DNA from 3 places in the Duganella sp. S19_KUP01_CR8 genome. Region 2 is predicted to be linked to each of the others. Evidence: predicted binding sites of a transcription regulator. Region 2 holds the regulator's gene; each other region holds the start of a gene.

Region 1 (3,274 bases), on a different contig from region 2:
TCGCTGCGGTACTCGCCGCCGAAGGCGACGTTCAGGCCGTCACCGACCAGGCCGTCGTAGTAGTGGTTCAGGTCGAGGTTGGTGGTCAGCTGCTGGAACGAGAAGCCGCCCGCGTCGAAGCGGTCCGGGCTGATGCCCTTGCCGCCGGCCAGCAAGTCCTTGTTGGCGATCGAGGCGTTGATCGTATGGCTGATGTTGTAGCGCATCTTGTTGTAGCCATAGGTCTGCGACACATCCAGGTTCCAGTCGCCCACCGTGCCGCGATGGCCGAGGATGGCGTACTGGTCGTCGATGTCGGCGTTGATGAACGGCACGAAGCCGTTCGGGTACATGGCCGCCGAGTTGCGGCTCGGGATGTCGTCGGAACCGATGCCGCCGCGCGCGAAGGCGGCGCTGGAGGCGTTGCGGGTCTGGCCGCCGGCGGTGAAGTACAGCTTGCCCGCGCCGGTGGTCGGCAGTTCGCCGTTCAGGTAGATGGTCTGGTTCTTGGTCTTGGTGTCGCCGATGATGCGCGGGTTGTCCGCTTCGGCGCGGTTGGAACGGCCGCGGTCCAGGTATTCGCCGGTGATGCCGAGCACGCCGCCGTTGCCGATCTCGAAGCCGCAGTAGGCCGAAGTCATGTAGTTCTTGCCGTCGCGCTTGGAGTATTCGCTGAAACCGGCGACGGCTTCGCAGCCCTTGCTTTTCTTCAGGCCGATGTCGATCACGCCGGCGATGGCGTCCGAGCCGTACTGGGCGGCGGCGCCGTCGCGCAGCACCTGCACGTCCTTGATCGCCAGCAGCGGGATGGTGTTCATGTCGGTGCCGGTGTTGCCGCGGTTGCGCGCGCCGAACAGGTTGACCAGCGCGGTGGTGTGGCGGCGCTTGCCGTTGACCAGCACCAGGGTCTGGTCGGAACCGAGGCCGCGCAGCGCGGCGGAGTCGACCAGGTCGGCGCCGTCGGAGCCGCTCTGGCGGGTCGAGTTGAACGATGGCGAGATGTAAGTCAGCGTTTGCGCCAGGTCGAACTGGCCGCCTTGTTCTGTGGACTTGCTCATCGGAATGATGTCGACCGGCACCACGGTGTCGGTGGACGAAGTGGTCGCGCGGCGCGAGCCGACTACGCTGACCGATTGCATGGTGGTGTCTGGCTTGGCTTCCTGTGCGGTCTGCGCGAAAGCGGATGGTGCGAGGCTGAGGGCGGCTGCGCCGTAAAGGCTGAGCAGTACTGCATGACGTAATGGCGTGTTGGCGAACAAGTTTTCTCTCCCGTGAAAAAACCGATTCTAGTCAAATAGCTCATTAGCACATGACTTTTTTGATAATTTTGCATTCAAACTTTATTTACTGTTGTTTTGCCGCGCCAGAGTGGCGTCGGCACTACGTAATGCTACGTAGTGCCATAGTTTTAGCCAATTATTGCTTCATCTATCAGGTAGCGATTGGCGTACGGTGTATTATACTGTATAAAAACACAGTATCATGATGCCGATCACCACACCGACCACGCAAGGCTTGCCGGCATATGCCGAGCTGTTCTGCCTGACCAATTTCTCCTTCCTGCAAGGCGCCTCCAGCGCCGAGGAGCTGGTCGCGCGCGCCGTGCAGCTGGACTACGCCGCGTTGGCGATCACCGACGAATGCTCGCTGGCCGGCGTAGTGCGCGCTCACGCCCAGGCCAAGGCGGCCAATCTGCCGCTGCTGATCGGCAGCCATTTCCATCTGAAGAACCCGGACGGCAGCCCGGCGCTGTCGCTGATCGCGCTGGCGCAGGACCGCGAGGGCTACGGCAATCTCTGCGAACTCATCACGATAGGGCGCAACCGGGTCGCCAAGGGCAGCTACCTGCTCACGCCGGCCGACCTGGCCGCGCCGCCGCCGGCCTACGCCCATTTGAAGGGCTTGCCCGGTTGCCTGATGATTTTGCTGCCGCATTACCCGGCGTTCCAGCCGGACGATGTCGACCGCCTGCATGCGCAGGCGGCGTGGATGGAAGTGACGTTTCCGGGCCGCAGCTGGATGGGCCTGAACCTGTTGCAGCGCGCGCTGGACGAGGCGCACCGCCTCAGCATCGACGAGGTGGCGCTGCAGCATGGCATGCGGGTGGTGGCGCTGGGGCATGTCTGCATGCACGTGCGCTCGCGCAAGCCGCTGCATGACACCTTGTGCGCGGTGCGGGTCGGCAAGCCGGTGGCCGAGTGCGGCTACGCGCTGGCGCAGAACGCCGAGCAGCACCTGCGTTCGCGGCTGCGGCTGGCGAACCTGTATCCGCCGCAGGCGCTGGCGGAAACGCTGAATATCGCGCAGCAGTGCAATTTCAATCTGAGCCAGCTATGCTATGAATATCCGCGCGAGCTGGTGCCAGCAGGCCATACGCCGGCCAGCTATCTGCGGCAGGAAGTGTATGCCGGCGCGCAGCGGCGCTTTCCGGCCGGCGTGTCCGACAAGGTGCGCGGGCAGATCGAGAAGGAGCTGGAGCTGATCGCGGATCTGACGTACGAGCCGTACTTCCTGACGGTCTACGATATTGTCCGCTACGCCCGTTCGCAAAACATCCTGTGCCAGGGCAGGGGATCGGCGGCCAACTCGGTGGTCTGCTATTGCCTCGGCGTGACCGAGGTCGATCCCGAGCGCAGCAATATGCTGACCGGGCGTTTCATTTCCAAGGAGCGCAACGAGCCGCCGGATATCGACGTTGACTTCGAGCACCAGCGGCGCGAGGAGGTGATCCAGTACATCTACAAAAAATACGGCGCGGACCGGGCCGCGCTGGCGGCCGTCGTCATCAGCTATCGTCCGAAGAGCGCGCTGCGCGACAGCGGCAAGGCACTGGGTGTGGACCTGGCGATCGTCGAAAAGGTAGCCAAGGCGCACCACTGGTTCGACAGCCGCAACGACCTGCTGGGCCGGCTGGCCGAATGCGGACTGGACCCGGAATCGCAACTGGCGCAGCAATGGGCCGCGCTGGCGGTGACCTTGCTGGGCTTCCCGCGCCACCTGTCGCAGCATCCCGGAGGCTTTGTCATCTCGCATGAAAAGCTGTCGCGGCTGGTGCCGATCGAGGCCGCCACGATGGAAGGGCGCTGTGTGATCCAGTGGGACAAGGACGATCTGGAGGAACTGGGCCTGATGAAGGTGGACGTGCTGGCGCTGGGCATGTTGTCGGCGTTGCGGCGCACGCTGGCGCTGGTCAGCGCGCGGCGCGGCGCGCCGTTCCGGATGCAGGACATCCCCAAGGAGGACGAGGCCACCTACGACATGATGTGCGAGGCCGACACCATCGGCGTGTTCCAGA
Region 2 (3,274 bases):
CACCCGCAGCACGCCATCTCCAGCGAACTGTTCCGCAGCTTCGGCTCGCTGCTGAGCTTTGAGCTGAAGGACGGCATCGACTGCTTCGACTTCCTGAACCGCTTGAAGTTGGCGATTCCGGCCTCCAACCTGGGCGACACGCGCACGCTGATCATCCCGGTGGCGCACACCATCTTCTTCGAGATGGGCGCGGAACGCCGGGCGTCGATGGGCATCGCCGAGTCGCTGATACGGGTGTCGGTCGGTATCGAGGATGCCGACGATCTGCTGGACGATTTCACCTGCGCACTGGAAGCTTGCTGAGCGTCGCGCCGAGTTGTGATAATCTAAGCTTTCAATTTTGCTAAGCGGGAGGAGGCGTTATGAGAGCAGCATGGGTATTCGCCTTGACCGTGCTGTCGAGTAACGCCTTCGCCGACGAGCAGGCGCGCCGCCTGGCCCGCCAGGCCGAGATCGAGTACTACACCAGCCGCTACGACGGCGCCGATATTTCGCTGGCGCGTTTCAACTGCCAGCCTCCCAACATCCCGATGCGTCCGGCTCTGGCTGGCGGCCCTGCTGTGACGCAGGCGCTGGCCGCGTGGCGCAGCTGCTACGACCAGTTCCTTGCGAATTACAATGCCGCGCTCCCGGTAGGCAAGAGCATTCCTCCCGACCTGGCCGACCTGATGAGCGATGATGAAATGGATGCCGCCCAGACCTTGATGAGCGAGGTGTTCGTACGGGTGGCGGACGATGCCAAGCGCCAGGCGGACGCGGTCACGCTGGCGCAGGCCGCGTGGGAAGGCCGGCGCGGCGACATCGCCTTGAGCGCGCGCGACCTGTCGCACCTGCCGGAGACGGCCGGCAAGCGCTAGGCGTTTAGTGCCAGCTGCGCATCAGGCCGACCGCCAGGCCTTCCAGCGCGAACTCGTCGGCTTCAGGATCGACCTTGATGATCTTGAAATCCGGGTTTTCCGGCAGCAGCTCGACCAGGGAGCCGGTCTTGCGATAACGCTTGACGGTGACGTCGTTGCCGATGCGGGCCACGACGATCTGGCCGTTCTTGGCGCTGTCCACCTTTTTCACTGCCAGCAGGTCGCCGTCCATGATGCCGGCGTCGCGCATCGATTCGCCGCGCACCTTCAGCAGATAGTCCGGCTTGGAGGAGAACATGGCCGGATCGACGCTGTAGCTGGTCTCCAGGTTTTCCTGCGCCAGGATGGGCGAGCCGGCGGCCACGCGGCCGATCAGCGGCAGCGACATCATCAGCGACACCGGCACCTTGGAGGCGGCCGGTTCGGCGTGCACGCCCAGCAGGCGGATGCCGCGCGAGGTGCCGGCGGCGATCTCGATCGCGCCCTTGCGCGCCAGCGCCTGCAGATGCTCCTCGGCCGCGTTGGCGGATTTGAAGCCCAGTTCATTGGCGATTTCGGCACGGGTCGGCGGGAAGCCGGTGTTCTCGATGGCATCCTTGATCAGATTGAGAATTTGTTCCTGTCTTGCGGTGAGCTTGATCATAGAGTGCTTTAGGCCTGTGTATATAGACAGTCTGTATTTTTGTACAGTGTGAAGCGAAATGCAAGGGAATTTGTTGCTTAGCGCGAAATAAATTCATGGTGGGGTCAAGTCTGACATTCGGACACGGCCTCGACCGTAGCACCGCACTACGGTCGAGGCCGTGTCCGAATGTCAGACTTGACCCCGGATTGTCTTTTGCCGGAAAAGCTGATATAGTCGCGGGCTTACCTCTTCCCACACCTGTCTTGACGCCAGGGTGGGCTATATTCACAGTCCTTAAGGGAGTTTGCATGCGTCACTATGAAATAGTATTTATCGTCCACCCGGACCAGAGCGAGCAAGTGCCCGCCATGATCGAGCGTTACAAAGCCTCGGTAACCACCCGCGGCGGCGCCGTGCACCGTGTTGAAGATTGGGGTCGTCGTCAGATGGCTTACTCGATCCAGAAACTGGCTAAAGCACACTACATCTGCCTGAACATCGAATGCGACAACGAGACCCTGGTCGAGCTGGAAACCGCCTTCAAATTCAATGATGCCGTGCTGCGTCACCTGACCGTCAAGATGAAGAAAGCGGAAACCGCTCCTTCGCCGATGATGAAGTCGGTACAACGTGAAGATGCAGCGAAATCGCATCGCACCGAAGCTCCAGCAGTTGCTGCTGCTCCTGCGGCCTAATTGTTGCCAGGAACCGAGCTGAACCAGCTCCAGTTTATTGCCTTGATCGCCGAACGGGACGCCTTGCGCTACACCCCGGCCGGCATGCCGATCGTGAACGCTGTACTCCAGCACCGATCCCAGCAGACCGAGGCAGGCATCGCCCGATTGAGCGAGTTTGAAATTTCCGCGGTTGCCGCGGGCGAGATTTCAGGCCGCTTCAGTCAGGCGCCACTGGCAGGCATGTATCAGTTCAACGGTTTTCTGAACAAGAAGAATCGCAATAGCAAAAGCCTGGTGTTTCACATCATTGATTTTAGTGCTGTCCCAGACAGCTCAATTTAGATACAGGAGCCTAAAATGGCATTCGGTAAAAAGTTCGACAAAAACAAGCTCAAGCTGAAAGAAAAGCGCAAGCAACAGAATCCTTTGTTCAAGCGTAAGAAATTCTGCCGCTTCACCGCCGCAAACGTAGAACAAGTTGACTACAAAGACGTCGACACCCTGAAAGACTTCGTCCAGGAAAACGGCAAAATCATGCCAGCACGTCTGACCGGTACCAAGGCGCACTACCAGCGTCAAGTTGACACCGCAATCAAGCGCGCTCGCTACCTCGCGCTGCTGCCTTACACCGATCTGCACCACGCTTAATCGCGTCGTCTAGATAAGATCCTGGAGAAGAACTATGCAAATCATTCTGTTAGAAAAAGTCGTCAACCTGGGCAACCTGGGTGAAGTCGTTAAAGTTAAAGACGGTTACGCACGTAACTTCCTGATTCCGCAAAAAATGGCCCGCCGCGCTACCGCGTCCGCCGTTGCTGAATTCGAAGTCAAGCGCGCTGAACTGGAAAAAGCTGCTGCTGAAAAGCTGGCTGCCGCTCAAGCTCAAGGCGAGAAACTGAACGGCATGACCGTGACCGTTTCGCAAAAAGCTGGTGTTGACGGCCGTCTGTTCGGCTCCGTCACCAACTTCGACATCGCTGAAGCGCTGACCAAAGCTGGTTTCGCTGTTGAAAAAGCTGCTGTGCGCATGCCTACCGGTCCTCTGAAGACCGTTGGCGAGCACCCAGTAAGCGTTGCTCTGCACACCGACGTGGTGGTGGAAGTGACCGTTGCTG
Region 3 (3,274 bases), on a different contig from region 2:
GGCGATCGGGCTCAGGTCGTCCGAGCTGCGCGCGCGTATCCGCTCCTGCAACTGCGCCAGCGGCGACAGTCCGCGCGACAGCGCAAACCACACCAGGGCCAGCACGATCGGCAGGATGATGAACTGCGGCAGGATCACGCCCTTGATGATGGCGTTGGCCAGCTGGCCGCGTTTCTCCAGGGTCTCGGCCACCTGCACCAGCGCCAGTTGCGGCTCGCCGCCGCTGTTGTGCTCCAGCCGCACGTAGGCGTAGGCCACGCGCACCGGCGTGCCGTGCATATTGTCGTTGCGGAAGCGCACGCTGCCGCGCGGTTTGTCGTCCTCGTCGATGACCGGCGGCGGCAGGTCGCGGTCGCCGTCCACGTGCTCGCCGCGCGGGCCCTGGATCTGGAAGTAGACGTTGTCGACATCGTCGGCGCGCAGGATGTCGCGGGCCGGGCCGGACAGGCCCTTGATGACCTTGCCGTCCACCGCGCGCACCTGCTGCGCCAGCACGGTCACGCTGTCTTCCAGCGCGTGGTCGAACGGCTGGTTGGCGATGGACTTGGCCACCAGGTAGGTGATCGCGATGCTCATCGGCCACAGCAGCAACAGCGGCGCCAGCATCCAGTCCAGGATCTCGCCGAACAGCGAGTGCTGGATGCCTTCGTCGGCCTCGGGCGCCGGCGGCTGATACTCCAGATCCGGCGCTGGCTGTGCGGCCGGCGGCGTCACTTGGGCGCGTCCGAATATTTTTCGAGACAGTAGCCGAGGCCGCGCACGGTGGCGATGCGGATGCCGCCGATCTCGATCTTCTTGCGCAGCCGGTGCACATAGACTTCGATGGCGTTGTTGCTCACTTCCTCGCCCCATTCGCACAGGTGGTCGACCAGCTGTTCCTTGGACACCAGCCGGCCGCTGCGCGCCAGCAGGATTTCCAGCAAGCCCAGTTCGCGCGCCGACAGGTCCAGCATCTGCTCGTTGATGTAGGCGCTGCGGCCGACCTGGTCGTAGCTCAGCGGCCCGTGCTTGACCACGGTGGCGCCGCCGCCGGCGCCGCGCCGGGTCAGCGCCCGCACCCGCGCCTCCAGCTCGGACAGCGCGAACGGCTTGGCCATGTAGTCGTCGGCGCCCAGGTCGAGGCCGTTGACGCGCTGCTCGATCGAGTCGGCCGCCGTCAAGATCAGCACCGGCAGCAGCGAGGCGCGCGCGCGCAGGCGGCGCAGCACCTCCAGCCCGGACAGCTTGGGCAGGCCCAGGTCCAGGATCAGCAGGTCGAATTCCTGGGTCGAGAGGGCGGTGTCGGCTTCCTGGCCGTTGCTGACGCAATCGATGGCGTAGCCGGACTGGCGTAGCGAGCGGGTCAGGCCGTCGGCCAGCACGCTGTCGTCCTCGGCAAGTAAAATTCGCATAATGTAGACACTCCAACACGCCGGCGGCAGAAGATTCTATTGTGTTTCATTTCGCGCAAGGTGGCGAGTTTTTGTGCAATCTCAAAATTGTTTAAAAATCGTGCTTGCATTAAGCACTGTTTTTTTATACAGTGCTGCCTGTACCGACGAATTTGCACCCACCTACTGGTTGAAAGAACATTATGGACGATAAAAAAGCTGTTGTACCTGCATCAGAAAAGGCCAAGGCGCTGGCTGCCGCGCTGGCCCAAATTGAGAAGCAATTCGGCAAAGGCTCCGTAATGCGCATGGACGCCAACACGCCGATCGAGGACGTACAGGTCGTGTCGACCGGTTCGCTCGGCCTGGATATCGCGCTGGGCGTCGGCGGCTTGCCGCGCGGCCGCGTGGTGGAAATCTACGGTCCTGAATCGTCGGGTAAAACCACGCTGACCCTGCAAACCATTGCTGAAATGCAAAAACTGGGCGGCACCTGCGCCTTCATCGACGCCGAGCACGCGCTGGACGTCGGCTACGCACAGAAACTGGGCGTCAACCTGCACGAGCTGCTGATTTCGCAGCCGGACACCGGCGAGCAAGCGCTGGAAATCTGCGACGCGCTGGTGCGCTCCGGTTCGGTCGACCTGGTGGTCATCGACTCGGTCGCCGCGCTGACGCCACGCGCCGAGATCGAAGGCGACATGGGCGATTCGCTGCCGGGCCTGCAAGCCCGTCTGATGTCCCAGGCGCTGCGCAAGCTGACCGGTTCGATCAACCGCACCAACACCCTGGTCATCTTCATCAACCAGATCCGCATGAAGATCGGCGTCATGTTCGGCAGCCCGGAAACCACCACCGGCGGTAACGCGCTGAAGTTCTACGCCTCCGTGCGCCTGGACATCCGCCGCACCGGCTCGATCAAATCGGGCGACGAGGTGATCGGCAACGAAACCAAGGTCAAGGTCGTCAAGAACAAGATCGCGCCGCCGTTCAAGGAAGCGCACTTCGACATCCTGTACGGCGCCGGCACCTCGCGTGAAGGTGAGATTCTTGATCTGGGCGTTGAAGCGAAGATCGTCGAGAAGTCCGGTTCCTGGTACAGCTACAACGGCGAGCGCGTCGGCCAGGGCAAGGACAACGCCCGTATCTTCCTGCAGGAGCGCCCTGAGCTGGCGTGGGAAATCGAAAACAAAGTCCGCGAATCGCTGGGCGTGCGCGTACTGCCGCCGCTGGCCGCCGACAAGGGCGACACCGTGGTCAAGCTGAAATCGGTCGACAAGGCCGATAAGGCGGACAAGGGCGACAAGGCCGACGCCGCGTAAAGCCGTCGTCCTCGCGAAAGCGGGGACCCATGCTGAGCATGCGTTCTATAGACTCCCGCGTGCGCGGGAGCGACGGATCGACCACCGCGCTGTTCATTCAGCCGGTGGTTTTCTCATTGTGCAGAGGTTTTTATGGCAGCACCGCAACTTAGCCTGAAGGGCCGCGCCCTGCGCTATCTGTCGATGCGTGAACACAGCCGCATGGAGCTGGCCCGCAAGCTGGCGCGCTACGCGGAGGAGGGCGACGACGTCGAAGCCCTGCTCGACCTGCTGGAAAAGAACAACTGGCTGTCGCAGGAGCGTTTCTCCGAAGCGCTGATCCACCGGCGCTCGGCCCGCTTCGGCAACAGCCGCATCGTCGCCGAGCTGCAAAGCCACGGCATCAAGGGCGAGGAACTGCAGGAACTGAAGGCGGGCCTGGCAGAAGGCGAGACCGAACGCTGCGTCGATGTGTGGAACCGCAAGTTCGGCACCGTGGCCGCCGATCCGCAGGAACGCAACAAGCAGATGCGCTTCCTGATGCAACGGGGATTTTCCCAGCGCGCCGTGCAAACCGCGCTGAAAGGCGCGCCGGAAGACGAC

What was found. Region 2 encodes LexA, which represses DNA repair genes until DNA is damaged. Its sites were predicted from a motif close to ACTGTATNNNNATACAGT; they were not measured.
Region 1: a site for LexA is predicted at 1,441-1,458, ahead of V6M89_RS24100 (error-prone DNA polymerase). Genes of this name have one in related genera too.
Region 3: a site for LexA is predicted at 1,507-1,524, ahead of recA (recombinase RecA). Genes of this name have one in related genera too.

The regions. Positions count from the first base shown of each region.
Region 1 covers NZ_JAQQPR010000028.1:60,575-63,848, reverse strand. The annotation lists gene V6M89_RS24105 (TonB-dependent receptor plug domain-containing protein) at 1-1,238, opposite strand, end outside; gene V6M89_RS24100 (error-prone DNA polymerase) at 1,462-3,274, shown strand, end outside.
Region 2 covers NZ_JAQQPR010000012.1:150,370-153,643, reverse strand. The annotation lists gene V6M89_RS14215 (cystathionine gamma-synthase family protein) at 1-303, shown strand, start outside; gene V6M89_RS14210 (hypothetical protein) at 363-857, shown strand; gene lexA (transcriptional repressor LexA) at 862-1,500, opposite strand; gene rpsF (30S ribosomal protein S6) at 1,791-2,177, shown strand; gene priB (primosomal replication protein N) at 2,196-2,501, shown strand; gene rpsR (30S ribosomal protein S18) at 2,517-2,807, shown strand; gene rplI (50S ribosomal protein L9) at 2,842-3,274, shown strand, end outside.
Region 3 covers NZ_JAQQPR010000014.1:44,467-47,740, reverse strand. The annotation lists gene V6M89_RS15450 (sensor histidine kinase) at 1-714, opposite strand, end outside; gene V6M89_RS15445 (response regulator transcription factor) at 711-1,391, opposite strand; gene recA (recombinase RecA) at 1,574-2,692, shown strand; gene recX (recombination regulator RecX) at 2,825-3,274, shown strand, end outside.